Regions from separate parts of the Nonomuraea sp. NPDC005730 genome, predicted to be linked through region 3. Evidence: riboswitches for the same ligand, from Rfam matches in the RefSeq annotation. Region 3 holds a riboswitch; each other region holds the start of a gene.
The links. Region 3 has a riboswitch for S-adenosylmethionine ahead of ABZ444_RS18565 (GNAT family N-acetyltransferase). Riboswitches for the same ligand answer to the same signal wherever they lie in the genome.
Positions count from the first base shown of each region.

Region 1 (9,290 bases), on a different contig from region 3:
AGCAGCCGTTCGGCGGCCAGCACGACGCCCAGTTCGTTGGCGAACCCCGACAGCCAGTCGTGCCGGTTGGCGAGCATGATGATCTGGCGGTAGTCGCGGACCTCGAACAGTTTCTCCGCGCCCCTGTGCATGTAGCCGATGATCGGCTCGGCCGTCTCGATGCGCTCGCCGTCGAGGGTGAGCCGGAGCCTGAGCACGCCGTGCGTGGAGGGATGCTGGGGGCCGATGTTGAGGATCATGTCCTCGGTCGCCAGCTCCTTCGCGCCGGCGCCGATCCCGACCACGCGTTCCGTCATAGGGCCCATGCTGCCACCGTCCCACGGGGTGATCCAGCGTGGGGGATGGTCAAGGAATCGTATGGCAACGCATCCCGAAGCCAGACATGGGGATCAATACCGGGAACGGGGGGAGAAAGCACTGTGAAGAGAGTCCTGTTTGATGTGGCGGCCCTGATCTCCCGGGTGGTACTCGGGGTGATCTTCGTGGCGCACGGCTGGCAGAAGTGGCAGGGCGGGCTCGGTGCCGCGGCGGGGCAGTTCCGGGAGATGGGCGTGCCCATGCCCGAGTTGTCGGCCGGCTTCGCCGCCATCGTGGAGCTGGTCGGCGGCGCGCTGCTGATCCTCGGCCTGCTGGTCCGGCCGGTGGCGTTGCTGCTGCTCATCGACATGATCGGCGCGATCGTCTTCGTGCACGCCGGACACGGGGTGTTGGCGCAGACCGGGGGATGGGAGCTGCCGGGCGCGCTCGGTGCGCTGTCCTTGATGCTCGCCGCGCTGGGCGGCGGCCGCATCGGCCTCGACGGCATCTTCCATTCGACGTACCGCCGCCGCAGGGAACGCCAGATCGCCGAGGACGACCTCGCCGCGCACCGGCCGGCCCGCCGCGCCGAGCCGACGACGGTCGTCACCGAGGGACCGGCCACGCAGGTCAGGCCAGAGGGCGGCCCGACGACGCCGGCCCGGCCCGAGGGCGAGGCCGAGCAGCCCAACGTGCCGAGGCAGCCCAACGCGCCGCGTCCCGGGCATCTCAACGACGAGGACATGAGGGACATCGACGCCCTGGTGTCCGACGAGCCGCACCAGCAGAAGCCGCCCAACCGCTGAGCTCAGCGGCTGACCAGGTCGCGCAGGGCCTCGATCAGGCGGTCGACGTGCTCCTGCGTGCTGCCGATGCCGATGGAGGCGCGGACCGCCGAGGCGGTGCCGTCCTCGCAACCTCCATCGGAGGTGCCCAGCAGGTGCCGGACGAACGGGTGCGCGCAGAACTTCCCGTCACGCACGCCGATGCCGTACTCGCCGGACAGCGCCTCGGCCACCTCCCGGGCCGAGTAGCCGTCCACGACGAACGACACGATCCCCACCCGCGGGTGGTCCGCGCCCCACAACGACAGCTCGCGCACCCCCGCGATCGAGGCCAGACCGGTACGCAGCCGGGCGATCAGGCGCTCCTCCTCGCGCACCAGCTCCGTCCACCCCGTGGCGGTGAGCGCGTCGCAGGCGGCGGCCAGGGCGATGGCGCCGAGCACGTTGGGGGTGCCGGCCTCGTGGCGGGGCTCGGGGTCGTCGTGCCACTCGGTGGTCTCGCCCACCGAGCGCACCGCGCCGCCGCCCTTCAGGTACGGCTCGCCCGCCGCCAGCCAGTCACGGCGTCCGACCAGCACGCCGGCGCCGAAGGGCGCGTACAGCTTGTGGCCGGAGAAGGCCACGTAGTCCAGGTCGAGCGCGGTCAGGTTGAGCCTGCGGTGCGGGACGAGCTGGGCGGCGTCCACCAGGATCCGGGCGCCGTGCCGGTGGGCGATGTGGGCGAGGGCGGCGATGGGCCACAGCTCGCCGGTGACGTTGGAGGCGGCGGTGACCACGAGCAGCTTGGGGCCCTCGATCCCGGCCAGCGCCTCGTCGGCGGCGCGGACGGCCTCGCCGGGGAAGGCGGGCGGCGCCAGGCGTACGGACCGCTCCCAGGGCAGCAGCGAGGCGTGGTGCTCGGAGTCGAAGACGACGACGGTCGTGCCCTCGGGCAGGCAGCCGGCCAGCAGGTTGGTGGCGTCGGTGGTGTTGCGGGTGAAGATGACGGAGTCGTCCGGGCGGGCGCCGACGAAGGCCCGGACCGTGTGCCGGGCCTGCTCGTAGCGGGCGGTGGTGAGCTGGGAGGCGTAGCCCGCGCCGCGGTGGACGCTGGAGTAGGCCGGGAGCGCGGCGGCGACGGCGGCGCTGACCGGCTCGAGACAGGGGGCGCTGGCCGCGTAGTCGAGGTTGGCGTAGCTCACCAGCCGGCCGCCCTTGACCGGCACTTCGAGGTCGGCGCCGAGCACGGCGGGGATCAACCGTCCGTAGGCGGCGGCAGGGGCGGTGGCCTCGGCGGCGGCCTGGGCGGGAACAGAGGTGAAGATCGTCAGAGTGGACACGGCACAGCTCCTCACGGGTCGGTCGGACCCCTGGAAGCAGCCATGGAGCCCGCGCTTGCCCGCCACACCTCGTGACGGACCAGGTCTTCACCCGGGGCACCCCGCCGCGGACGCGAGGGTTGCCGGCCAGCTAGCCGGGGCTTGTCGCTGGCACTCATGACCTACGACGGCACTATAACCGACACCCGGGCATGATTCGCAAGCTCGGCAGGTCAACCCGTCTCATAAGATGAAATAGTGCGCTTTGATCCCTGGAATCCGGATTTCGTCGTCGACCCCTATCCGGCGTACGACGAGCTGAGGCGCGAGGCGCCCGTCCGCTACTTCGAGCCGTCCAACCAGTGGCTGATCTCCCGGCACGCGGACGTGAACGCGCTGCTCCGGGACCGGCGGCTGGGCCGCGACTACACCCACGTCGCCACGCACGAGGAGTTCGGCCGGCAGCCCCAGCCGGAGTTCCAGGAGCCCTTCTGGCGGGTCAGCAGGAACGGCATGCTGGAGGTCGAGCCGCCGGACCACACGAGGCTGCGCCGGCTGGTGTCCAAGGCGTTCACGCCGCGCATGGTCGAGTCGCTGCGCCCGCGCGTCCGGGCCATCGCCGAGAGCCTGATCGACGCCTACGTCGAGAAGGGCGGCGGCGACCTGATCGCCGAGGTCGCCGAGCCGCTGCCGGTCACGGTCATCGCCGAGATGCTCGGCGTCCCCGAGCAGGACCGCCACCTGCTGCGCCCGTGGTCGGCCGACATGTGCGGCATGTACGAGCTCAACCCCAGCCTGGAGACCCAGCACCAGGCGGTGCGCGCGGCCGAGGAGTTCGAGTCCTACCTCAAGGACCTGGCCCGCGACCGGCTCGCGAACCCCGGCGAGGACCTGGTCAGCGCCCTGGCCGCGATCCCCGAGCTGACCCTCGACGAGCTGGCCGGCACCTGCGTGCTGCTGCTCAACGCGGGCCACGAGGCCACGGTCAACGTCACCGGCAACGGCTGGCGGGCCCTGCTGAAGAACCCCGGCGAGCTGGCCCGGCTGCGCGCCGACCGTTCGCTGCTGCCGACCGCCATCGAGGAGCTGCTGCGCTACGACACCCCGCTGCAGCTCTTCGAGCGCTGGGTGCTGGAGGACATCGATGTGCACGGCGTGCGGATCCCGCGCGGCTCGGAGGTCGCCTGCCTGTTCGGCTCGGCCAACAGGGACCCCGAGGTGTTCGAGGACCCGGACCGGCTCGACCTGGGCCGTCCGGACAACCCGCACATCTCCTTCGGCGCCGGCATCCACTTCTGCCTGGGCGCGCCGCTGGCCAGGATCGAGCTGACGGAGTCGTTCACCGCGCTGCTGGACCGGGTCGGGACGATGGAGCTGCGGGCGGAGCCGGTCTACAAGCCGGGCTTCGTCATCCGCGGCCTGCGCTCGCTCGACCTCGACGTCACCGGCTCTGGCTGAGCCAGCCGAACCCGCCGAGCCCGGCCGGATCGATCAGCTCGGCCTCCTCCGACGCCCTCGACAACGCGCGCACGTAGGCGCGCGGATCGGTGCGGGCGAGGTCGACCGGCGGCCGGGCGCCGGTGAGGCCCAGCGCCCGCAACATGTCACGCTGTGTGGACAAGGTTGTGGATATCGCGCCGGCCCGCCGCCCGGCCTCGGCGCATGCGTCGAGGGCGACGTGGGCGGTGATGTCGCAGGTCCCGTCGGGGACGGGGGCGACGACCGCGCCGTCGCGGTAACCGGTCAGCGTGCCACAGAGCGGTCGGTTATCCACAGGGTGTGCATAATCCACGGCTATCGCCCGGCCGCGGGCGAGGCGTACCAGAACGGAGGCCCAGGCGTCGTCACGGGGACGGCCGATCTCGGCGCGGGTGCCCACGTGCGGCAGCGGCCACCAGCGGTCGAGCCATTCGCGGTCGGCGGGCCGCAGCGGGCCGCCGAGACGCTCCTCCCCGGTCCGGGTGTTGACCATGACCAGACGCGGGCCGCCGGAGGTCTGCTCGGCCACGTCGAGCGGGATGTTGTCGAGCCACTCGTTGGCGACGGCCAGGCCGGCGATGCTGGACGGCAGGCAGCGGCGCCACTCGACCTCGTCGGGCAGCCCCGGGGGCCTGGGTGACAGGTCGACGCACGTGACCCGGAGCCGGTCGCGCAGAGCGGGCTCGGCCATGTCGAGGACGCGGCGGACCAGCATGCCCTCACCGGAGCCGATGTCGACCAGGTCGAGCCACTCGGGGCGGCCGAGGTCGGAGTCGACCTCCGCCAGCAGGGCCAGGACCGCCTCGGCGAACACGGACGAGGCCCCGACCGAGGTGCGGAAGTGGCCCGAGGGGCGTTCGCGGAGGTAGAAACCCTCCTCGCCGTAGAGCGCGCGCTCGGTCGCGGCGCGCCAGGTGAGCCACATGACGCTGACTATCTCATGACTCCAGCCATCAACACGCTAAGTCATTGATTGACTACACTTGGTCGCTACATTGCGCTAACGTTTACGTACTGTCACCGAGCGACTGCGTTTCGCCCATCCGCGGTAAGCGGCGAGCCGGATCGCTCCACCAAAGCATTGCGGCCGCCACGGCCGCATACTGAGAGGAGCCCCCCGTGAAGAAGACTCTGGTCATGGCAGGTGCCATTGCCCTGCTGGCGCTGGCGGCCCCCGCGTACGCCGACGACGTCACCCACGGCAACAACGGCATCCTGAGCGGCAGCCCGATCCACCTCCCCATCACCGCCGTCGTGCCCGTCTGCGGCAACAACATCGGCATCCAGGCCGTGCCGATCAACGGCTGCCAGGGGAGCCCCAACACCGCGGTCTACAGCCGCTGAGGCAGGGAGAGCCCGGACCGCTCGCGCGCGGTCCGGGCTCTGATCCCGGCCGGTCAGTCGGCGGATGACCGGTCAGTGCACCTCCAAGAGGTCGCATCCAGGCGGGCGTCGGGTTGTCAGGACCCGGCGCTCGTCGTCGTGCGTGGACCCCTCTCCTCATCTCTTTCGACAGGGGGTGCACGATTCGTATGCCCCTGTCGCATTTGTCATTAACTCAACGGGCGGTAAAGCGGCGGACATGCCGGATCTCGTTCGTCGGCCCGCGACATGCGCGGCGCCGCCCGCCGGTTACGCTGGTCGGCAGTGCCATCACGGTCGACAGGGGTGAGACGTCATGGACGCAGGTGATCGCCCGGCACGGCTGACCGTCGGCGTGCTCGGCGCGGGCAAGGTCGGCTCGGCGCTCGGCGCCGCGCTGGCGCAGGCGGGCCACCGGATCGTGGCCGCGAGCGGGGTCTCCGACAGATCGCGGCGGTGGGCCGCCGACCGGCTCGGGGTGGAGCTGACGCGGCCCGACGAGGTGGTGGCCGCCGCCCAGCTCATCCTGCTGACCGTCCCCGACGACGCGCTGCCCGACCTGGTGGCCGGCCTGGCCCGTACGGGCGCCGACCTCCAGGGCAAGCTGCTCGTCCACACCAGCGGCGCGTACGGCCTGTCGGTGCTCGATCCCGCCGCCGGGGTGGGCGCCCTGCCGCTCGCGCTCCACCCGGTCATGACCTTCACCGGCCGCGACGACGACCTCAACAAGATCACCGGCATCTCGTTCGGCGTCACCGCGCCCGACATGCTGCGGCCGGTCGCCGAGGCGCTGGTGATCGAGATGGGCGGCGAGCCGGTCTGGATCGCCGAGAGCGACCGCGCGCTCTACCACGCGGCCCTGGCCAACGCCGCCAACCACATGGTCACGCTCATCGCCGAGTCCGAGGAGCTGCTCGGGCGCATCGGCGTCGAGCACCCGGGCCGGATGCTGGGCCCGCTGCTCGGCGCGGCCCTCGACAACGTGCTGCGGCTGGGCATCGCCGGGCTGACCGGGCCGGTCGTCCGCGGCGACGCCGGCACGGTGCGCAAACACGTCGACGCGCTGATCCTGGCCGCTCCGGAGGCCGCCGACGCCTACATCGCGCTGGCCCGGCTCACCGCCGACCGGGCGCTGGCCGCGGGGCTGCTCAAACCGGAGGAGGCGGAGCGGCTGCTCGACGCGCTTGGGGGCAATATATGGACCTGACCGTCGGGTGTGGAGGGCAGCAATGGATCTGATCGTGGCCGGCAACCGGGACGACCTGGCGAAGGCCCGTGGCACGGGCCGGGTGGCGCTGGTCCCGACCATGGGCGCGCTGCACGAGGGCCACCGGTCGCTGATCAGGGCCGCCCGCGTGCGCGCCGACCAGGTCGTGGTCAGCATCTTCGTCAACCCGCTGCAATTCGGTCCTAACGAGGATTTTTCCCGCTATCCCCGGACGTTCGACGCCGACCTCGACGTGTGCCGGGAGGAGGACGTCCACGTCGTGTTCGCGCCCTCGCCCGAGGACATGTACCGCCCCGACCGCCAGGTGAGCGTCTGCGCGGGCGACATGGGCACGATCGTCGAGGGCGCCTCCAGACCGGGCCACTTCGACGGCGTGCTGACGGTGGTGCTCAAGCTGTTCAACCTGGTGCGCCCCGACGTGGCGATCTTCGGCCAGAAGGACGCCCAGCAGCTCGCCGTCATCCGCCGCATGGTGGCCGACCTCGACCTGTCCATCGAGATCGTCGGGGCGCCCACCGTGCGCGAGCCCGACGGCCTGGCCCTGTCCAGCCGCAACCGCTACCTGTCGGCCGACGACCGCACGGTCGCGCTGGCCCTGTCCCGCGCCCTGCGGGCGGGCGCGGCCGAGCTCACCGCCGGCGCGATCCGGTCCACCGCCCGCGCGGTGCTCGCCGAGGCCGGCGCCGATCTCGACCTCGACTACCTGGCGCTGGTCGATCCGGCCACGTTCAAGGAGGTCGACGACTCCTACGAGGGCTCGGCCGTGCTCGCCGTGGCGGCCCGGGTGGGCGGCACCCGGCTGATCGACAACGTCGTCCTGAGCCTTCGTCCCTGATCCGTACGGTGCCCCCGGGGCATGTCCACGCTGCGGCAGGCGTTATCGTCATAGTGACGAAATCGCCTCAGTGAGGAGACCCCCATGAGTGCACCGGCGATTCCCCCGCGTCTGACGGCCCCCGAACCCGGCTGGACCGTCGAGGCGGACGTGGTCGTCGTCGGCTCCGGCGTCGCGGGGCTGACCGTGGCGCTGCGCCACGCCGAGCTGGATCCCGCGGCCAAGGTCCTGGTCGTCACCAAGGACGTGTTGTCCGCCGGGTCCACCAAGTGGGCCCAGGGAGGCATCGCCGCCGTGCTCGACCCGCGCGACACCCCCGGCGAGCACCTGAGCGACACGTTGCTCGCCGGGGTCGGGCTGTGCGACACCAAGGCCGTACGGACCCTGGTGACCGAGGGGCCGGGCGCGCTGCGGCGGCTCATCGAGCGCGGCGCCCGGTTCGACCGCACCCCCGACGGCGAGCTCCAGCTCACCAGGGAAGGTGGCCACCGGCGCCACCGGATCGTGCACGCCGGCGGCGACGCCACGGGTGCCGAGGTGCAGCGGGCGCTGGTCGAGGCGGTCCGCGCCGGGTCGATCGAGGTGATCGAGCACGCGCTCGTGCTCGACCTGCTCAAGGACGCCCGCGGCCGGGCCAGGGGGGTGACCCTGCACGTCATGGGCGAGGGCGCGCGTGACGGCGTCGGCGCGGTCCTGGCGCGGGCGGTGGTGCTGGCCACCGGCGGCATGGGCCAGGTGTACGCCGCGACCACCAACCCGGTCGTGTCCACCGGCGACGGCGTGGCGCTCGCGCTCAGGGCGGGGGCGGTCGTGCGCGACCTCGAATTCGTGCAGTTCCACCCGACCGTGTTGTGGCTGGGGGAGGGCTCGACCGGCCAGCAGCCGCTGATCTCCGAGGCGGTCAGGGGCGAGGGCGCCTTCCTCGTCGACCACGAGGGCAACCGGTTCATGCAGGGCGTGCACGAGCTGGCCGACCTGGCCCCGCGCGACGTCGTGGCCAAGGCGATCACCACGACCATGCGCGAGACCGGCCGCGACCACGTCTTCCTCGACGGCCGCCACTTCGGCAGGGACATGTGGGAGAGCCGCTTCCCCACCATTTACGCCGTCTGCCGCGAGCACGGCATCGACCCGGCCACCGAGCCGATCCCCGTCTCCCCGGCCGCCCACTACGCCAGCGGCGGCGTCCGTGCCGACCTGTCCGGCCGTACCTCGATCGAGGGTCTCTACGCCTGCGGCGAGGTGGCCTGCACCGGCGTCCACGGCGCCAACAGGCTGGCCTCCAACTCGCTCCTTGAGGGCCTGGTCTTCGCCGAGCGCATCGCCGAGGACATCCACCGGACGCGTCCCGAGCCGGGCGAGCCGGTTCCGGGGCGGGCCGCGACGGGCCTGGTGGACCCCAGGGTCCGGGCCAGGCTCCAGGCGCACATGAGCGCCGGCGCCGGGGTGCTGCGCAGCCGCGCGTCGCTGCAGGCCACGTCGAAGGCGCTGCGCGACGCGCTCTGGACGCCGGTCGAGGTGCCCGCCTGCACCGAGTCGTGGGAGGCGAGCAACCTGCTCACCGTCGCCGCCGTCCTGACCGGCGTGGCGGCGGCCAGGCTGGAGACGCGCGGCTCCCACTGGCGCGAGGACCACGAGAGCCGGGACGACAATGAGTGGCTGGGCCACCTGGACGTGACCCTGACCGAGGAGGGCCTTCGCATGACGTACACCCCGCACGGCGAGGCGATGCCGCCGCGTCTGGCGCAGGAGCTGGCCGCCGCCGGGCTCGACCCGGCCGAGGTCGACGCGCTGATAGACCGCGCGCTGGAAGAGGACCTGCAGGAGGCGGGCGACGTGACCAGCCTGGCCACGATCCCGGCCGAGCAGCGTTCGGCCGCCGACGTGGTGGCCCGCAAGGACGGCGTGGTGGCCGGGCTGGCCGTGGCCGAGGCGGTCTTCCTCCGGCTGGGGGCCGGCCGCACCGAGCGGCGGGCCAAGGACGGCGAGCGGGTGGCGGCCGGCGA
Region 1 is NZ_JBEXYK010000031.1:22,567-31,856, forward strand. Features, by position in the region: gene ABZ444_RS29520 (NADH-quinone oxidoreductase subunit D) at 1-296, opposite strand, end outside; gene ABZ444_RS29525 (DoxX family protein) at 420-1,103, shown strand; gene ABZ444_RS29530 (aminotransferase class V-fold PLP-dependent enzyme) at 1,106-2,401, opposite strand; SAM riboswitch class IV at 2,448-2,563, opposite strand; gene ABZ444_RS29535 (cytochrome P450) at 2,639-3,838, shown strand; gene ABZ444_RS29540 (SAM-dependent methyltransferase) at 3,822-4,784, opposite strand; gene ABZ444_RS29545 (chaplin family protein) at 4,979-5,203, shown strand; gene ABZ444_RS29550 (DUF2520 domain-containing protein) at 5,538-6,428, shown strand; gene panC (pantoate--beta-alanine ligase) at 6,451-7,284, shown strand; gene ABZ444_RS29560 (L-aspartate oxidase) at 7,369-9,290, shown strand, end outside.
Region 1: it holds a riboswitch for S-adenosylmethionine, as region 3 does, so the genes downstream of both, ABZ444_RS29530 (aminotransferase class V-fold PLP-dependent enzyme) here and ABZ444_RS18565 (GNAT family N-acetyltransferase) in region 3, are expected to answer to the same signal.

Region 2 (9,290 bases), on a different contig from region 3:
CCGGCGCCCCGGCTCGACCGCCACGCCCGGGGCACGCGCAGCGCTGCGAGCTGCCACTGCCGGGCCCGCGCGGCGGCGCCGACGCCGCCGGGGAGGCTCGGCGAGGCCGCCGTCCGCACGTCGTCGGTGGCGCTGGAGGCCACGCCCGCGACCCCGGCCGCCAGGATCAGAGCCGGCAGCAGGGACGCGAGCACCCTCATCGGGTCAGCGCCCGGTACAACGTCTCGGCGAGCTGCCGCGCGACCCCGCGCAGCCGCGGCGCGGCGCGGTCGCCCGGCCGGTACGCCCGCCCGTCGGCGTACCCCGCGGCCGTCGCCACGAGGTAGGGGCCGCCCGACCCGGCCAGCGCCCCGGTGAAGTACTGCCGCCGGCCGAACCGCTCGGCCGGCCCGCCGGGGAAGGCGACGGGCCGCACGGTGGGCGGGCGCGCCCCGCGGTACGTCCCGGCGCCCGGCACGCCGAGCACGGCGATCCCGACGGTGGCCACGTACGTCTGGGTGCTGTCGGCGTACGTGGCCCGCAGGGCGATCAGGCAGCCGGGCCGCACCGCGGCGGGCTGGAACGCCACCCGGCACGGCGCCTCGGGAGCCACGCCCGCCAGCACGTACGTCACCCTGGCCCCCGACGGGCTGAGGCCCGGCACGGCCAGGGGGAAGATCCGCGTCACCGGCCAGGCATGCCAGCGCTCCGGCACGGGCGCGTCGGCCTGCGGCCAGAACACGGACAGGATGGAAAGCAGCACGACGGACAGTTGGTACACGTCAACCTCGAACGGGAGGGGAGGGACGCCCGATCTGCCGTGCATTCTGGCACGCGGCCGATGATTCGTTCCGACGCTTCGGTAAACAGCCCGATACGCGGAGTAATTGATGTTATGCGGCTATTCGCCCTAGGGTGTCGGCGAAAGTCGGACATGGGCTCCAGGTGGGAGCCCCAGCCGCTGTGCCGCGTCGCCGGAGTTGACCGCGATGGCGATCAGCCCCGCCGAGTCCGTGAACGCCACCAGCTCGCCCGGCGGCACCGCCGCGAACGTGGCGCGGAAGGGCATCGCGAGCTGCCGCCGCCCGAGCCACACCCCCAGCGTGTCGCCCACCCGGACGCCCAGCGCCTGCAGGTCGCCGGCCGCGATCGACAGCTGCGTGTTGCCGTAGCGGTCGACCGAGACGACCTCGCCCTCGACCGAGCCCTCCCGCAGCAGCGAGGTCGGCGCGGGCAGCGTGACCAGCCGCTCGACCGGCACCCGGGGGCCCAGCTCGGCCGGGTCCAGGCCGCCGGCCAGCCGCCCGGCGACCGGCGAGAAGACGTCCCGGCCGTGGAAGGTCGGCGACACCGGCCGCAGGAAGTGCTCCTCGTTGCTGAGCGCGTACGCGGCCCGCGCGCCGCCGCTGGCGTGCACCGCCCAGGACAGCAGGCCGTTGTCGGGGCCGACGAACACCCGGCCGCCCGCCTCGACCGCCACCGACCGCCGCGCGCCGCCCACGCCGGGATCGACCGCGCCGACGTGGACGCCCTCCGGCAGGTAGGGGATGGTCTGCGCGAGGATCGCCGCGCCCCGCCGTACGTCGCCGGACGGGACGAGGTGGCACACGTCGATCACCCGCGCCTGGGGCGCGATCCCGGCGATCACTCCGTGGCAGGCGGCCACATAGCCGTCTTCGAGCCCGTAGTCCGTGAGGAGCGTGATGACTGGGGTCACATTTGGTGACTGTACGTCCGGCAATCCGCCGTGAACAGCCGCAGATCGCACATTACGATTGGCCACGGGCCGCGAAGCGTGCGATGTGATCGTCGCACGCCCCTTCCCGAGGAGGACATCATGGGAGCACCGCTCAGCGGTGACAGTGCTGCCCAGGAACCGTCCCAGCCACCCCTCACCGACCGTGATCTCGAACTCCTCGCCTTCGAACGCCAATGGTGGCGGCACGCGGGCGCCAAGGAGCAGGCCATCAAGGAGACCTTCGGGTTCTCGGCCACCCGCTACTACCAGTTGCTCGGCGAGCTGATCGACAGACCGGAGGCGCTGGAGCAGGACCCGATGCTGGTCAAACGGTTGCGAAGGTTGCGCTCCACCCGTCAGCGCGACCGTGCGGCGAGACGGCTCGGCATGCGTCCCTGACCGGCTGGGTACGGCAGCCGCGTGAGGAACATCCCTGGTATGGAAGCGATCCTTAAAGATCCGTCCGGCGCCGTGATCGGGCTCGACTTCGACGGAACCCTGTCGCCGATCGTGCCCGATCCCGCCTCCGCCAAGATCCACCCCGACGCCCCCGCCGTGCTCGCCGAACTGGGCGCGCACGTCGGCGCCGTGGCCATCGTGACCGGCAGGCCGGCGGCCACCGCGCTCGAACTCGGGCCCGGTCTGGCCGACGTGCCCGGCCTCGTGGTGCTCGGCCACTACGGCTTCGAACGGTGGGAGCACGGACGGGTCTCGGCGCCGCCGCCGCCACCCGGCGTGCCGCGCGTCCGGGCCGAGCTGCCCCTGCTGCTCGACGCGCTCGGCCTGCACGGGGTGGTGATCGAGGACAAGGGCAGGGCGGTGGCCGTGCACACCAGGCGCGCCCCCGACCCCGAGGGCGCGCTCGCCGTGCTGCGCGAGCCGCTGGCCGAGCTGGCCGCGAAACACGGCCTGGTGATCGAGCCCGGACGCATGGTCCTGGAGCTGCGCCCGCCCGGCATGGACAAGGGCCACGCGCTCGGGCTGTTCCTGGCCGAGCGGGACGCCAGGTCCGTCATGTTCGTCGGCGACGACCTCGGCGACCTGGCCGCCTTCGACGCCGTACGCGCCTCGGGGCTGCCCGGCGTGACCGTGTGCAGCGGCTCGGCCGAGGTGACCGCGCTGGCCGAGCGGGCCGACATCGTGGTCGACGGGCCCGACGGCGTGGTGGCGCTGCTGCGCGAGCTGACGACGGCCTTCACCCGCCCCTGAGTCCAGCCGTTCGTGAGCCGGCTCGCGGCCTTGCGCCGTCCGGGCCGGCTCGCGGCTTTTCAGCCGTTCGTGATTGGGCTGCAAGTGGCGGGTCCTACGGTGATGCGCATGTCACGACGATCTCTCGCCGCCGCCTCGGCTGCGGCCCTGGCGACCCTGGCGGCCGTGCTCGCCGCGCCCGGCGCCGCCTCCGCCGCCCCCGCCCAGCAGCTCAAGCTGCGCGGCGGCCTGACGCTCTACATCCCGATCGAGTGGGTGGTCCACCGTACGGGCGGCGACGTCGTCCAGGTGGTCACCGGACGGTGCGCCAAGCCGCAGGGCTGGGGCTCGCCGGAGTGCGACGCGTTCTACATCCTCGGTCCCGGCGCGATCAAGCGGGGCGCCGAGGGGTTCGGGCCCTACACGGGCAAGGACCCGTACTACCCGGCCAGTGACGTGCAGCCCTGCCCGCTCAACCGCAAGTGGGGCGAGGTCGTCGGGCCCAAGGTCACCAGGGGCTACCGGCAGATGGGGGCCGGGCACAAGGCCGCCTACAACGCCTGGCAGGCCACGTGCGTCAGCTACTCGGGCGGCGGCGTCAAGGCCCGCTTCACGCAACGCGAGTGGTACCTGCCGAAGAGCCGGATCCTCGTCGTCGACCAGTGGGACACGCCCGGCCTGGCCGACACGCTCAAGTACGCCGACTGGAGATGAGCACCCCGGCGACCGCCAGGCCGATGACCACAGGCACCAGCAGGAACGCGTTCCCGGTGCCGTAGCCGTCGGCCAGCGCGCCGAGCAGCAGCGGGCCGATCGCCATGGCGGCGCCCGCCCACACGGGCGAGGCGGCCGCCGCCCGGTCCGCCCGGTCGCCGGAGGCGCTGATCAGCGTGCTCAGCGCGAGCGGGAACTGCAGCGACGCGCCCAGCCCGCTCAGCGCCAGCCCCACGTACGACAGGATCGGCGCGGTGCTCGCCCAGAACAGCACCCAGCCGAAGGCCATCAGCCCCAGAGCGCCGGCCAGCAGCGGCGTGGCCGGCAGCCGCAGCGCGAGCTGCGCGCCCGCGAACCTGCCCGCCGCCATGCCGCTGACGAACGCCGTCAGCCCGGTCGCCGCGACGGCCGCCGTCACGCCCGTCCTGAGGGCGAACAGGTCGGCGGCCCACAGGTTGAACGAGAACTCCAGCGCCACGCAGCAGAACAGCACGCCGCCGGCCAGATGGAAGCGCCACCCGCCGCCCTCCCGCGCCGGGACGGCCTCCCCGGTGATCACGTCGCCCCGCCCTCCGGCGGCCCGCCGGGGCGCGGGCCAGGAGCGGCCCAGCGCCAGCGCGAGCAGGGCGCTGACGGCCGGGGTGACCAGCAGGGCGGACCGCCAGCCGAGCGCGCTCTGCGCCACCTGGCTGAGCACGAACGTCGCCACCATCCCCACCAGCACGCCCACGGCGTTGGCCTCGCTGAGCGCGGCCGGTCCGGCGGGCCCGTGGTGGTCGCTGAGCTCGGCCATCGCCGCGTAGAGCATGACCGAGCCGAAGCCGCCGGCCACGCCGTAGCCGAGCAGCGTCAGGGGCAGCGCGGAGGTGGCCATGACCAGCAGCACGCCGGCGTTCATCCCGGCCAGGCCGAACCAGCACGTCGAGCGCCGGCCGAGCAGCCTGGTGAGCAGGGGGAGCGCGAGCCCGGCGCCGATCGTCCCGACCGCCATGGCGGTGCCGTGCAGCCCGGCGACGGTGGCCGTGGTGCGCTGGTCGGCGCGCAGGAGCGGGAGGGCGGCGCTCAGGCCGTACACGAACGTGGCGAACGTGCCGAGCAGGAAGTAGATGAGCCAGGTCGGACGGTCCCGGACGAGTCTGATGGGCACTGAGACCGTCGACACCCGGCAGCCTCCGTCATTGGCAGTGAACCCGACTTCTCATGTTAAAGCAGGGCGTCGAGTTGGGACTCCAGCCACTTGTGCGGCGGCAGCGCGGTGGCCGCCTCGTGCAGCCGGTCGCGGCGCCGCCTGCGTTCGTCCTCGGGCATCACCAGCGCCTCGTGCAGCGCGTCCGCCGTGCCGCTCACGTCGTAGGGGTTGACCACCAGCGCGTACGGCCCCAGCTCGGCCGCCGCCCCCGCCTCGCGCGAGAGCACCAGGGCGCAGCGCGGCGACAGGACCGGCCCCTCCTTGGCGACCAGGTTCATGCCGTCGCGGATGGGGTTGACCAGCAGCACGTCCGCCAGCCGGTAGGCGGCCAGCGAGCGCGGGTAGTCGTCGTTGACGTTGAGGATGACCGGGTCCCAGTCCTCGGTGGCGTACTCGTCCTCGATCTCGCGCGCGCAGCGCTGCACCGACGCGGTGTACTCGCGGTATTCGGGCAGGTCGTGCCGGCTTGGGTAGGCGAAGGCCAGGTGGACCACCTTGCCGTGCCACTCCGGATGGGCGGCCAGGAACTCCCGGTAGGCCAGCAGCCCGCGCACGATGTTCTTGGACAGCTCGGTGCGGTCGATGCGGACGACCAGCCGGCGGCCGGCCACCTGCTCGGCCAGCGCGGCCATGTGCGACTCGACGTCGGGCTCGCAGGCCCGCGCCCACAGCGCCGCGCCGTCCACGCCCAGGCTGTGCACGCCGACGCGGGTCGTCCTGCCCTCGTGGGTGACCGTGCGGGCCGCGCGGTCCACCCGCGCGCCCAGCAGCGCCTCGCAGCAGTCCATGAACGCCGCCGCCCACCGGGCGGTGAGGAAGCCCGCGTGGTCGGCCCCCAGGATGCCGTCGAGCACCTCCCTGGTCACCGCGTCGGGCAGCAGGGAGAAGTACTCGGGAGGCGCCCACGGCGTGTGGCTGAAGTGGGCGATGCGCAGGTCGGGCCGCTCGGCGCGGAGCATCGCCGGGGTGAGCGTCAGGTGGTAGTCCTGGACCATCACGCGCGCGCCGTGCCCGGCCTCCTCGGCCAGCGCCAGCGCGAACGCGCCGTTGTAGTCGCGGTAGGACTCCCACTCGCGCCGGAACTTGGTGCCGAAACTGGGGGAGTTGGGGATGTCGTACAGCAGGTGGTTGACGAACCAGAGGGTCGAGTTGGCCACGGCGTTGTAGGCGCGGTGGAAGGTGGCCGCGGGGATGTCGAGCATCCGCAGGGCGCCCGTGTCGTAGCCGCCGCGGTCGAGCCGGCCCCCCGGGGCCAGGCGCACGGCGCTGCGGTCGCCGTCGGACAGCGCGGCGCACACCCACAGCACGCCGTGCTCCTTGGCCACCCCCGACAGGCCCGAGACGAGGCCGCCACCACCGCGTTTCATGGTCAGCTCACCGTCGTCGTCGACGGTGAAGGAGACCGGCCCGCGGTTGGACGCCACGAGAACGCTGTTCATTTGGGCTCCCTTCGCCCATAGGATCCCAGCTATGGCGCTAGATGAGCTAACCGAGGAACTCGCCCGCTCGGCCGCGGCCGGAGACCATCGCGCGCTCGGCGAGCTCCTGGCCAGGATCGAGCCTGACGTGATGCGCCACTGCGCTCGGATCCTGCCCTATCACCAGGACGCCGAAGAAGCCTCGCAGGACACTCTGCTGGCCGTGGCGCGCAACATCGGCCGGTTCGAGGGGCGGGCCAGGTTCAGCACCTGGCTGCACATCGTGACCGCCAACTGCGCGCGCACCACGTACCGCTCGCTGAAGCGCAGGGCCGCCGAGCAGACGTCGGAGGAGCTGCCGATGCAGAAGCCGGACGCGCGGCGGGTCAGCGTGATCGCCGGCTCGCGGCTCGACCTGCTCGACGCGATGGAGGCGCTGGAGGCCGACAAGCCCGACCTGGCCCAGGCGCTGGTGCTGCGCGACATCGTCCAGCTCGACTACAGCGAGGTGGCCGAGCAGCTCAACATCCCGCTCGGCACGGCCAAGTCCCGCATCCACCAGGCCCGCAAGTACGTGCAGGGAGTCCTCGGGGAGGACTATCGGTGAGACGTGTCCTCTCAAATCGTGAGACGGGCGGTTGTTTCCGCCACTTGAGAAGGTAGAGTCCTTTTCGACAACTGAATATTGCTCATCCAGAGGGGTGGAGGGACCGGCCCTGCGAAGCCCCGGCAACCCTCCCGGCTTGTGCTCGCGACCTGGCGAGGCCGACCGGGACAAGGTGCCAATTCCGGTTCGCGGTCAAGGTGGCCGCGGGCGAAGATGAGGGAAGGCCTCGCTTCATGTCGCTCGACTTTGGTCCTGCCGTCGCTCTGTCCTGCCGCGAGTGCGGCACGCGCTACCCCCTGGGCCCCAGCTTCGCCTGCCTGGAGTGTTTCGGGCCGCTCGAAGCGGCCTACTCCTTCGGCCAGGTGACCCGCGCGGACATCGAGTCCGGCCCCGCCAACATCTGGCGCTACCGCTCCCTGCTCCCCGTCCCCGCCGACGTGGCGAGCAAGCCCAACATGAACCCGGGCTGGACGAAGCTGGTCAAGGCCGGCAACCTCGGCAAGGCGCTCGGCATCCGGTCCCTGCACGTGAAGGACGACTCGGGCAACCCCACCCACTCCTTCAAGGACCGGGTGGTCGCCATCGCCGTCGAGGCGGCCAGGAACTTCGGTTTCCACACGCTCTCCTGCTCCTCCACGGGCAACCTCGCCGGCGCGGTCACCGCCGCCGCCGCGCGGGCCGGCCTCGACGCGTGCGTGTTCATCCCGGCCGACCTCGAGGCGGCCAAGATCGCCATGGCCCGGGTGTTCGGCGGCCGGCTGATCGGCATCGACGGCACGTACGACGAGGTCAACCGGTTCTGTTCCGAGCTGATCGGCGACCCGCTGGGCGAGCAGTGGGGGTTCGTCAACGTCAACCTGCGGCCCTACTACGCCGAGGGGTCCAAGACGCTCGCGTACGAGATCGCCGAGCAGCTCGGCTGGCGGCTGCCCGAGCAGATCGTCATCCCCATCGCCTCCGGCTCCCAGCTCACGAAGATCGACAAGGGGTTCAAGGAGCTGATCACGCTCGGGCTGGTCGAGGACACCCCGTACAAGGTGTTCGGGGCCCAGGCGGCCGGGTGCTCGCCGGTCTCGACGGCGTACAAGGCGGGGCACGACGTGGTCCAGCCGGTCAAGCCGGACACGATCGCCAAGTCGCTGGCCATCGGCAACCCCGCCGACGGGCCGTACGTGCTGGACATCGCCCGGCGTACGGGCGGGGGCGTCGAGGACGTCACCGACCCCGAGATCGTCGCCGCCATCAAGCTCCTGGCCTCCACCGAGGGCATCTTCGCCGAGACCGCGGGCGGCGTCACGGTGGGCGTGCTGAAGAAGCTCGTCGAGACGGGCAGGCTCGACCCCGAGGCCGAGACCGTGGTCCTGAACACCGGCGACGGCCTCAAGACGCTCGACGCGATCAGCGACGACGCGCGGCCCACCGCCGTGATCCGGCCCTCTCTCGACGCGTTCCGCGCGACTGTCTGACAATCCAGGAAAGGCAACAAAAACCATGAGCGTTTCTGTGCGGATTCCCACCATTCTGCGCACTTACACCGGGGGTAACGCCGAGGTGAGTGGCGAAGGGGCGACTCTTCGTGACGTTCTCGCCAAGCTCGACTCCGACTACCCGGGGATCGGCGCGAGAATTCTGGATGAATCGGGCAAGATTCGTCGTTTTGTCAACGTATACGTTGGCGAAGAGGATGTCCGTTTCGTCGAGGGGCTGGACACTCCCGCCCCTGAAGGCGCTCAGATCTCCATCATCCCTGCCGTCGCGGGCGGCTGACCGCCGGACCACCCACTCTTGAAGGCGCCCCTTGTGGGCGCCTTCTTGTTTTAGAACCAAATTCAACCTCGAACGACTCAGCCTTCGATGAAATTAGCGTTTTGTCGGTTGACTCTGTTGCCAAACCCCGTGCCACAGGTATGGTCGAGGGCGATCGTCTGGCTGATTTTCCCAAAAGTCATGCGATTACGGGTCTCGCGAAGGAATGGGCGAGATCTGCGAGCCCAGTAAGAGGAGTCGGAAGTGGCGCAGGGCACCGTCAAGTGGTTCAACGCGGACAAGGGCTACGGCTTCATCGCGGTAGACGGTGGTAAGGATGTATTCGTCCATTACTCAGCGATCATGATGGACGGGTACCGCTCTCTCGAACAGGGACAGCGTGTCGAGTTCGAGATCACGCAGGGCCAGAAGGGGCCGCAGGCGGAGTCCGTCCGCACGGTCTGATTCACCCTCGCTGGTATGCACCAGGCGGGACGTGCGGCAGCGCAGTCCGTACGGCTCGTCACTGTTCCTCCGTCGGCTTCGCACGGCGGGTCGCACCTTTGGGGCGGCTCGCCGTACGAACCGGCGCACCCGATGACCTGCCCGATGAGCTGGGGTGGGGTGCCCGTGGCTTGCACTCGGCAGGGTAGAGTGCTAAACAGTTCGTTGGCACTCTGTGTGGCAGAGTGCCAACAACTCGGATCGAGA
Region 2 is NZ_JBEXYK010000018.1:27,053-36,342, forward strand. Features, by position in the region: gene ABZ444_RS22180 (S8 family serine peptidase) at 1-200, opposite strand, end outside; gene ABZ444_RS22185 (hypothetical protein) at 197-742, opposite strand; gene ABZ444_RS22190 (SAM-dependent chlorinase/fluorinase) at 890-1,696, opposite strand; gene ABZ444_RS22195 (DUF3263 domain-containing protein) at 1,817-2,116, shown strand; gene otsB (trehalose-phosphatase) at 2,156-2,926, shown strand; gene ABZ444_RS22205 (hypothetical protein) at 3,035-3,619, shown strand; gene ABZ444_RS22210 (hypothetical protein) at 3,597-4,781, opposite strand; gene ABZ444_RS22215 (trehalose-6-phosphate synthase) at 4,823-6,247, opposite strand; gene ABZ444_RS22220 (RNA polymerase sigma factor) at 6,279-6,833, shown strand; SAM riboswitch class I at 6,913-7,053, shown strand; gene thrC (threonine synthase) at 7,067-8,299, shown strand; gene ABZ444_RS22230 (MoaD/ThiS family protein) at 8,325-8,600, shown strand; gene ABZ444_RS22235 (cold-shock protein) at 8,844-9,044, shown strand.
Region 2: it holds a riboswitch for S-adenosylmethionine, as region 3 does, so the genes downstream of both, thrC (threonine synthase) here and ABZ444_RS18565 (GNAT family N-acetyltransferase) in region 3, are expected to answer to the same signal.

Region 3 (9,290 bases):
CCCGGGCCGCTTCGACCTGGCGGGTTCGCTGACCTCGACGCTCGGCATGACCGCGCTCGTCTACGGCTTCATCCGCGCCGCCGAGCAGGGCTTCGGCGACGCGATCACGCTCGGCGCGCTCGGCGTGGCGGCCGTCCTGCTGGTCCTGTTCGTGGCCGTCGAGTCCCGTGCCCGGCAGCCGATCGTCCCGCTGCGGCTGTTCGCCGACCGCAACCGCGCCGGCGGCTACGTCGTGCTGCTGTTCGTGCTGGCCGCGGGCAACGGCATGTTCTTCTTTCTCACCCAGTTCCTGCAGCAGGTCCGCGGATACAGCCCGCTGCAGGCGGGATTCGCCTTCGTACCGCTGGCCCTGGTGATCCTGGCCTCTTCCGCGGCAGCCGCCCGGCTGCTGCCGCGCCTGGGCGCCAAGACGCTGATCGCCGTCGGCGCCGCGGCGATCAGCCTCGCCCTGCTGTGGATGACGCGGCTGACGCCCCAGACCGGCTACGTCTCCGCACTGCTCGGCCCCATGATGATCGCCGGTCTCGGCATGGGCACCTTGCTGGTGGGAGCCACCACCGTGTTGTCCTCCGGGATCCGGGCCGAGGACGCCGGCGCCGCCTCGGGCCTGCTCAATGTCATGCAGCAGATCGGTGGCGCGCTGGGGCTGGCCATCCTCGTCACGGTGTTCGGCGCAGCCACACGCGCTGCGCACGGACCGGCCCACCAGGTCCTCACCGAGGGGGTCACCACGGCCTTCACCGTCGCCGCCGCATTCACCGCCGGCGCAATCCTCCTGGCCTTGACCATGAAGAACCGGCCAGCCGCAGAGGAGCTCGGGTGAAGGCCGGCTCAAGCACGGCCATGCGGGCTTCGGTGCCGTAGCCCCGGCCCTGATGGGCCAGGCCGATCCAGGATCCGGTCTCGACGGTCCTGCTGATCGCGAAGTCTGTCGCCCACATGCTCTGCAGGCCGATGGCGGTACCGTCCAGGCGGATGGCCAGGTGGAGGTGATGAGCCGTAGAGGAAGGACTGCTGGAAGCGGGCCTGGCCAGGTGGCTGGATGGCGGCGGCCGCGTCGAACAGATCCGCGAGGTCAGCGGGGGTGGGGACGGCGAGTCCAAGGCGTTCGGTGGCAAGGCGCAATCCGAGCAGAGGCCACACCGCCACCAGGGCGGCGGCGTGGCGCCCGTCGTCCGCCTGAACGTCGTCGTCCGTGGCCCGTTCTCCTGAACGCGGGTCCTGGCCTCGGTGTCCGCCGCCGGTCACGTCGCCTCCTCTCGCTTCGAGGATCGCATCACGGGATGCCTGCCACGAGGAAATGCCCTTCCACCGTGACGAACTCTGGCTCGCTCAGCCGGACGCCGCCTTCCACTCGGGAGCGAGGATGGAGTGGACGACCGAATCCCGCCACCCGCCGGCCAGCTTCAGGTGCCCGCGGATGACACCCTCCTCGACCATCCCCAGCTTGCTCGTGACCCGCCCGGACGCCTCGTTGAACGGGCTTCGCGCACCCCAGATGCGGTAGATGCCGAGCTGCTCGAACCCGAGCCGCAGGAGCAGACGTACGACTTCGGCGCCCAATCCCTGACGCCACCGGTCCGAGCGCAGCGCGAACCCGATCTGGGCACTGTTCTGCAGTGGGTGGCCGAAGTCGATCGAGATGCGCGCGAACGCCACCAGCTCGCCGTCCGGCAGCACCGCGGCGAGGCAGTAGTCCATCCGCGGGTCGTTCCGGGCCGTCTCGATCACGCCGGCTACGGTGCTCTCGACCTGCTCACGGTCGCGGGGCCCGAAGCTCATGTGCTCGGTGACCTGCGGATCGCCGTAGACGGCCAGAAGCCCGTCAACGTCTGTCGGGGCGAACTCCCGCAGGGCCAGCCTCGGGGAGGCGATCGTGACCGGGTACATGGACGCCGACCTTACTGGCCCGGACGGCCTGTCCGTGCGGGCCACAAGCCTGAAGCCGACCCGCCGCCGGCCGTCCACCGCGACGCGGTCACCCTCGCCGACATCTACCTGGTGGGAGATGCCGAGCCCACGCCCGCCCACACCTGAGCCGTCAGTGCGGCATGTCCAGACCGGCGCTCTCGGCCGCGACCATCGCCGCGGTGACGAACTGCTCGTACGTTCCCATACCGTTCTTCAGGCCGAAGAGGTCGGTCTGCCGGTACTCCACGACCACGTGCGACGCCTTGTACGGCGTCGTCTTCTGGCCCATGGAGTACGTGAACCATTCCGCCGGTCGCCCGGGGAAGCCCTCGTGCGCGGGGTAGCCGCGAGGCGGGGACATCGCATCGTAGGCGATGCCGCGCGGGCCGTCGCCGCTCATGTGGAGGGCCAGCGTCTCGTTGCCCTGGCCGGGGTCGCCGGCCTGGATCGACCGCAGCCACCAGAAGAGGCTGAGCTGGTTGTCATACGTCTGCCGCCCGCCCAGACCGTACGGCCGGGGGCACACCCGGGAATCCTTGTCCCCGTCGGACAGGGCGTTGACCATGGCGTCGAAGGCGGACCGTTCCACTTCCGTCAGCGCGTTCATGTAGACCGAGCGCAGGTTGGTCCGCGGCAGCAGCGCGAAGCCCGCCTTCGGCCCGTCGCCGGAGGTGAGGTTCTGATGGGCGAAGACCCACAGCATGTACTGGATCAGCGTGACGAACCCGATGAGGTTGGCCGTCTGGTGGCGCCCCTTCAGCCACGTGCCCACCCGGTCACTCGGATCGAAGCCGAGCATCCCCAGCCGGTCGGGCAGCTCCGCCAGCGGCACGTCCAGGGTGGCCTGAGCCGTGCCGTGGACGAGGTCCCTGCCGGCGGTCAAGGCCAGTACGTCGCCCTTGGCGTAGACGGTCGTCATCACCGGGTTGCCGGCGAGGTTGAAGTCGCACCTCTTGATGGGCGCCGCCAGGGACACGGTGATGATGTTGCCCACGTTGGTGTTCGGCACGAAGCGCAGGCCATCGGTCGGCTGGACGTCGTCGTGGGTCCTCAGGTGCCCCTGGGCCACGCGCACGGCCTGCATCTTGACGCTCGTCCGGATCCTGCTCGACCGCCTGGAGCCGGTCGTCGCGTCGCCCTCCTGCTCGTCGGTCCGCAGGAACGTGTCAGGAAGCTTGGTGGTGTCGGGCGAACGGCCCGTCAGCAGGGTCAGCAGCTCGCCGATGAAGACGAGCTGACGGCGCAGGGCCGCCCACGTCGTCACCGATTCGGTGATGATCTCGACGTCGCCGCCGTCGGACTCGATGATCACCCCGGGGTCCTGCCAGAAGCAGACCCGTCCCTTGGACGGCAGGGCCTCCTCGGCCTGCCAGCCGTTCGTGGAATCTGCCAGAAACTTCAGCTCGTTACGCTGGAACTGCCATTCGAGCCCGATCCTGGGCATGGGCGCCTCCTGGGGATGTGTGTGGCCTCCCCTCCCGAGCGGGTCCGGCGCGCCTCAGATACCGGCGGCCCGCGCCCGGCTGGGCGCTGCCAAGCCGGGAGTTCGCCTCGGCGCTCGAATCCCGGCTCGGCCAATTACAGGTCCTAACGGTGATTAATCCCGATTCTTCCGCCTATTTACCTCGATATTGACCTCTTGTAGTTCATCAACTCAAATGCAGGTGACCCCATTCATCGCCCGCCAGCGCAAAAGGAGCGCCCGCATGAGAAGCAATACCGTGTTAGCCCTGGTCACGAGTGCCGTCTGTGTGCTCGTGGCCGCTTCGGTCCCCGGCTCGGCGAACGCCTCCAAAGGCGATCCCGCCGACCTCCTGGTGAAGGCCAGGCCCGCACCGCTCCGCAGTTCACCCGAGGACGCGTACGTCCGGCAGAGCCCGATCGAAGGAAAGGGTGGCCTTCGCTACACGCCCTACAGCCGCACGTACGCGGGGCTGCCCGTCTACGGCGGCGACTTCGTCGTGGTCAGCGCCGCCTCCGGCGAGGTCCTGAGCACCTCCGTCTCCCAGGACAGCCCCCTGGACGTGGCCACCACGCCCAGGCTCAGCGCGGCCGAAGCGGCCCGGGTGGCCGGGAGCCAGCTGCCCGCGGTCTCCTCGATCGCCACACCCCGGCTGGTCGTCATGGCGCAAGGACGCGGCCGGCTGGCCTACGAGGTGCTCGTCCACGGCGCGATCAGAGGCAGGGAGAGCAAGCTGCACGTCTTCGTCGACGCGCTGACCGGCGCGGTCGTCCTGAAGTCCGACGAGGTCAAGGAGGGGGTGGGCAACAGCTACTACAACGGCAACCCGGTCACCATCGGCACCATGGGGACCGGCGCGTCCTTCGCCATGATCGACCCGGTACGGCGGAACGTGCGCTGCGGCGGCCAGAACGGCTCCGCCTACACCGGGCCCGACGACAACTGGGGCAACGGCACCGGCACCAACTTCGAAACCGCCTGCGTCGACGTGCTCTACGCGATCGACACCGAGTGGGACATGCTCAAGGCGTGGCTGGCACGCTCCGGCTTCAACGGCGTCGGCGACGGCTACCCCGCCCGCGTCGGCCTGAACGCCGTCAACGCCTACTGGAACGGCAACTACGCCGTCTTCGGCCACACCTCCGACAACCGCCGCCAGCTCACCGCGATGGACGTCGTGGCGCACGAGTACGGCCACGCCGTCTTCGCCACCACGCCCGGCATCGACCTCGGCGACAACGAGAAGGCCATACTCAACGAGTCCACCGGCGACATCTTCGGCGCGCTGACCGAGCAGTACGCCAACCAGCCCGCCACCCTCGACCCGCCCGACTACACGGTCGGCGAGGAGGTCAACGTCGACGGAACCGGCCCGATCCGCTACATGTACAAGCCGTCGCTGATCCCCGGCCACCCCGACTGCTTCAGCAGCGCGGTGCCGTCAATGCCGCCCGATGTCGGGGCCGGGGTCCAGAACCACTGGTTCTACCTGCTGGCCGAGGGCAGCAACCCGACCAACGGTCAGCCGCCCAGCCCGACCTGCGACTCCTCCTCCATCGTCGGGCTCGGTGCGCGCAAGGCGGGCCAGATCTACATGGGCACGCTGCTGCGCAAGACCACTTCCTGGCCGCACACCATGGCCCGCCGCGCCTCGCTGCAGGCGGCCCTGGATATGTTCCCCGGGTCGTGCCTGGAGTACAACACGGTCAAGGCCGCGTGGAACGCCGTCCGCGTGCCCGTCCGCGCCGGGGAGCCGTACACGTGCGACTTCTCGGTCGCGGTCGACCCCACCGCGGCGGCCGTGCAGCCCGGCCAGACCGTGAGCGTCACCGTCGGCAGCGCCGTCGTCTCGGGCGGCCCGCAGCAGATCTCGCTGTACGCCAGGGGGCTTCCGGCGGGCATGACGGCCTCCTTCAGCCCGGCGAGCATCACCACCGGCGCCACCTCCACGCTGACCGTCACGGTCGGCGCGAGCACCGCGTCCGGCACCTACCCGATCACGGTGCTGGCCGACGGCGTCGCCCTCGACCACACGGCCACCCTCACCCTTACCGTGGTTCCATGAGCCGATGACGCCGCCGCGAGGGTTTCAGCCACGTTCCGGCCCGGCGCGCCGGAAGTATGTGCCGGGCTCATTTTCAAGGCCGTTGAAAGGGCCGATGCCTAACGTTCTGCGCGGGCCGTCATCTACCGCAAGGAGCGACATGAGGTTCATCGCAGCAACCGCCGCCACGATGGTGCTCGCCTCCTCCCCGGCCGCGGCCGAACCCGAGAGAAGCGACCGGGAGATCCCCCTCGCGTCCATCGAGTACACGACCGGTCTCACCGTGACCTTCTCCGACAGTCAGCCCTCCGACGAAGTGGGGATGTCCCAGCTCGGGATCATCGGCCGCGCGCCGCTCATCGACTGGGACCGGAGCAACAGCTACCTGCAGACCTACCTGGAGATCACCCCGCCCGACGTGCCGGTGCCCCAGCGGCTCGTCGACGACCACGGCGCCGACCTGCCCGCCGAACTGCGGGGACGGCGGATCACCAGCGAGCCGGTCACCGTACGCGGCCTGACCGCTCCGGCCGGCGCCGTGCTCTCCGGCTCATGCACCGCCGAACACTTCGGCTGGCACCTGTGGCACGAGAACGGCCAGGCCGGCCTGGCGCCCAAGTCGTTCACCACCCCCGACTTCGGCGGCTTCAAGGAGCGTCGCGCGGAGAGCTTCATCTTCAACTGCCTGCCGGCGGGTTCGCCGAGCTACCTGTGGGCCCGGCACCGCCTGTACTACTGGAACGGCACCAGCTGGTGGAAGCAGGCGGACAGGAAGGTCGGCCCCGGTCTCCAGGCGGAAGAGGTCAAGGGCAAGATCAAGCTGCACCGCAGGGTCAGCTATGACGACGGCTGGGGCTCCAGCCCCAACTGCCTCAGCGGGGCCTGCAAGTACACCCGTGAGGGACGTTTCACCAGCTGACGGCTGACAGGTCCCCGACCAGAAATCCCCAGCCGGGCTGTGTCCGGCTGGGGTTTCCGCGCTGCCGCCGTCGCCCTCCTGTGTTGACGAGGTCGTCGGTCGTTGGGGAGGATCGGCCTCAGGTGATCATCCAGAGGATCCGAGGGACCTGGCCCTGTGACGGTCCGGCAACCTGCCCGGTCCGGGCAAGGTGCCAACGCCAGGCACGATGAGGAAGGTCTGATGAGCGTTCAGCTCGATGTTCCCGTGCTCGCCGGTTCCTTGGTGCGGCTGGAGCCGCCGACGATGGAGCACGCGGTCGACCTGGCCGCGGCGGCCGAGGAGGACCGGGTGTCCTACGGATTCACGCTGGTTCCCAGCGGGAGGCAGATGCGGGCCTACGTGGCGACGCAGTTGGCCAGGCGTGGGCTGACGCCGTTCGCGCAGATCCGGGTGCGTGACGGGAAGGCCGTGGGGTGCACCGGATTCCGGGACCCGCGGCCATGGCCGGATCGGCCGGCCCTGCGCGCGATCGAGATCGGCTTCACCTGGCTCGCTCCGGGACTCGGCGATGTTCGCGGTGGTCGCATCCGAATGGCCGGCCGTCCGGCGAACCCTCACAACCCGCCTGGCCTCAGCGAGCGCTCGATGAAGACCGGCAGACGGTAGCCAAGGGCCCCTCGCCGGGCAGGGGCGCCTGGCCCAGGAACGCCGAGGTGGTGGCCACGAACCGGTCGGCGTCGTCGAGCCACGGAAAGTGCCCTGCCCCGGCCTGTACGACGAGCTCGGCGTGCGGGAACAGCGCGACGAGCTCGGTCACCGCGGCGGGAGGGGAGTTCAGGTCCACCTCGCCCGCGAGCAGCAGCACCGGCGAGGTGAAGCGGGTGAGCGCGGCACGGGTGGCATCGGGGGCGAAGGCGCCGTCGGAGCCGAACACGGCTGCCGCCTCGTTGTTCCGCTGCTCGTCCTCGGCGGCCTTGTGCGCCTGGGCCGTCTCGTCCCAACGGCCGTACCAGAACGGCGCGATGGCCTGGAAGTCGTCACGGGTGGCCTGCCCTGACATGACCTTCTCCAGGGCCGCGAACGCCCCCGGGAACCAGGGCTCGCCCTCGCGCGACCGGGCGGTCCCCCGCCGGACCTCTTCGGTGATCCCGATGCCGACGGCGGCGACACTCGGAGCGACCAGGACGAGCCTTCTGACGCGTTCCGGATGGCGGGCCGCATAGAGCACGGCCAGATTCGTGCCCCCGGAATGGGAGAGCAGGTCCATCCGGTCGAGCTCAAGGTGCTCGCGCAGGGCCTCGACGTCATCGACAAGGCGGTCGCAACGGTACGAGGCGGTGTCCGGCGGCACGGCGGACCGGCCGGTGCCCCGCAGGTCCGCCATGATCAGCTGCCGGTGCGCCGAGAGGCCCCCGAGGTCGCCGAGGTAGGCGGAAGCCTGCATCGGCCCGCCGGGCAGGCAGACCACAGGGGGACCGTCGCCGAACACGTGGTAGGCGAGCTCGATGCCGTCGTAGGAGGTGAAGAAGTCCATGCCCGCCAGCCTGCGGGGAGACGCCGCGCCTCGGCTATCGTTTAGCCACACCTACATGATGAGGGCGGATGGCGGTCGAGATCAGGTTCACCGCGGCGTCGGTCGCGAAGGTGCGATTCGCCGTCTCACCGCTGGGCGAGACGGTGCTGGCGCTGCGGATCCTGTTCGGTACGGGCGGTCATGCCGTCCACCGGTCCTGGGTGCGCCAGGCGCGCCCGCTGCTGGCGCGCGAGAGCGAGCTGCCGCTGCTGCGCGCGCTGATCGCCGGGCCGCTGCCGTCGTTCCTGTTCCCGGCACCGGCTCAGCGCCTGCCTGCCATCGCGACGGAGCTGGACCTGGTACGCGCCACGCAGGAGGACTTCTTCCGGCACGAGTACGGCGCGGTCCTGGGCATGCCGGCCGAGGACGCCCCCGAGCCCGCGACGGTACTGCCACGGCTGGCCGAGGCGCTGCATCGCTGCCACGAACTGCTGATCGCGCCACAGTGGGGCCGGATGTGCGCCGTGCTGGAGGCCGACATCGGCCGGCGCGCGCTGACCCTGGTGGAGGGCGGGGTGCAGGCGCTGTTCGCCGAGTTGCACCGCGACATCGCCTGGGACGACGGCCAGCTGGTGGTCCACGGCCGGCGCACCCCGCACTCCGTGTACACGGTGGACACCGGCGGGCATGGCCTGGTCCTGCAGCCCAGCGTCTTCAACTGGCCGGACGTGGGTGTCGACAAGGCCCCGGTCACCGCCGCGTCGATCCGCTATCCGGCGATGGGCGTCGGCCTGCTCTGGGAGTCGCCCCGACCGGCGCTGACGGGCCTGATCCCGGTGCTCGGCCAGACGAGAACGCAGATCCTCGCCGCCTTGGCCGAACCTCTGACGACCGCGGCCCTGGCCACCCGCCTGAGCATCACGCCGAGCGCGGTCTCACAACACCTGGGCGCACTGCGGGGTGCGGGCCTGGTGTCGACACAACGCATGGGCCGCACGGCACTCCATCTGCGCACGGAACGCGCAACCCACCTGATGGGCGACCCGGTTCCGAACGGTCACTGACGCCGCCGGGTCACGGGCCGTCCGGTCCGCCCGCCACGGCGCCCAGGACGAGGCGGAGCATCGAGCGGGCCAGGGCCTCCGGGTCTCCGTCCGCGCTTTCCGGCAGGGCGCCGCTCAGCCACAGGGTGGTGAAGCCGTGCGCCAGCGACCATGCGGCGATCGTGGTCGTCCGGTCGTGTTCCGGGCTCGGCGACAGCGAGCGGGCGCTGGTGTTGAGTACGTCCGCGGCGCGCCGCTGCGCGGATCGAACGCCGGGATCGTCCACGCGGTAGAGCTCGGGCCGGAACATCACCTCGAAGTAGGGCCGGTGGTCAAGGCCGAACCGGAGGTAGGCGACGCCGACCTCCCACACGTCGGAGGCGGCGTTCTCCAGAGCGTCGGCGAACATGGTGAAG
Region 3 is NZ_JBEXYK010000013.1:98,276-107,565, reverse strand. Features, by position in the region: gene ABZ444_RS18595 (MFS transporter) at 1-823, shown strand, start outside; gene ABZ444_RS18590 (GNAT family N-acetyltransferase) at 756-1,103, opposite strand; gene ABZ444_RS18585 (GNAT family protein) at 1,333-1,890, opposite strand; gene ABZ444_RS18580 (hypothetical protein) at 2,042-3,355, opposite strand; gene ABZ444_RS18575 (M4 family metallopeptidase) at 3,618-5,438, shown strand; gene ABZ444_RS18570 (hypothetical protein) at 5,578-6,336, shown strand; SAM riboswitch class I at 6,460-6,551, shown strand; gene ABZ444_RS18565 (GNAT family N-acetyltransferase) at 6,559-6,984, shown strand; gene ABZ444_RS18560 (alpha/beta hydrolase) at 6,950-7,852, opposite strand; gene ABZ444_RS18555 (DUF5937 family protein) at 7,921-8,895, shown strand; gene ABZ444_RS18550 (TetR/AcrR family transcriptional regulator) at 8,906-9,290, opposite strand, start outside.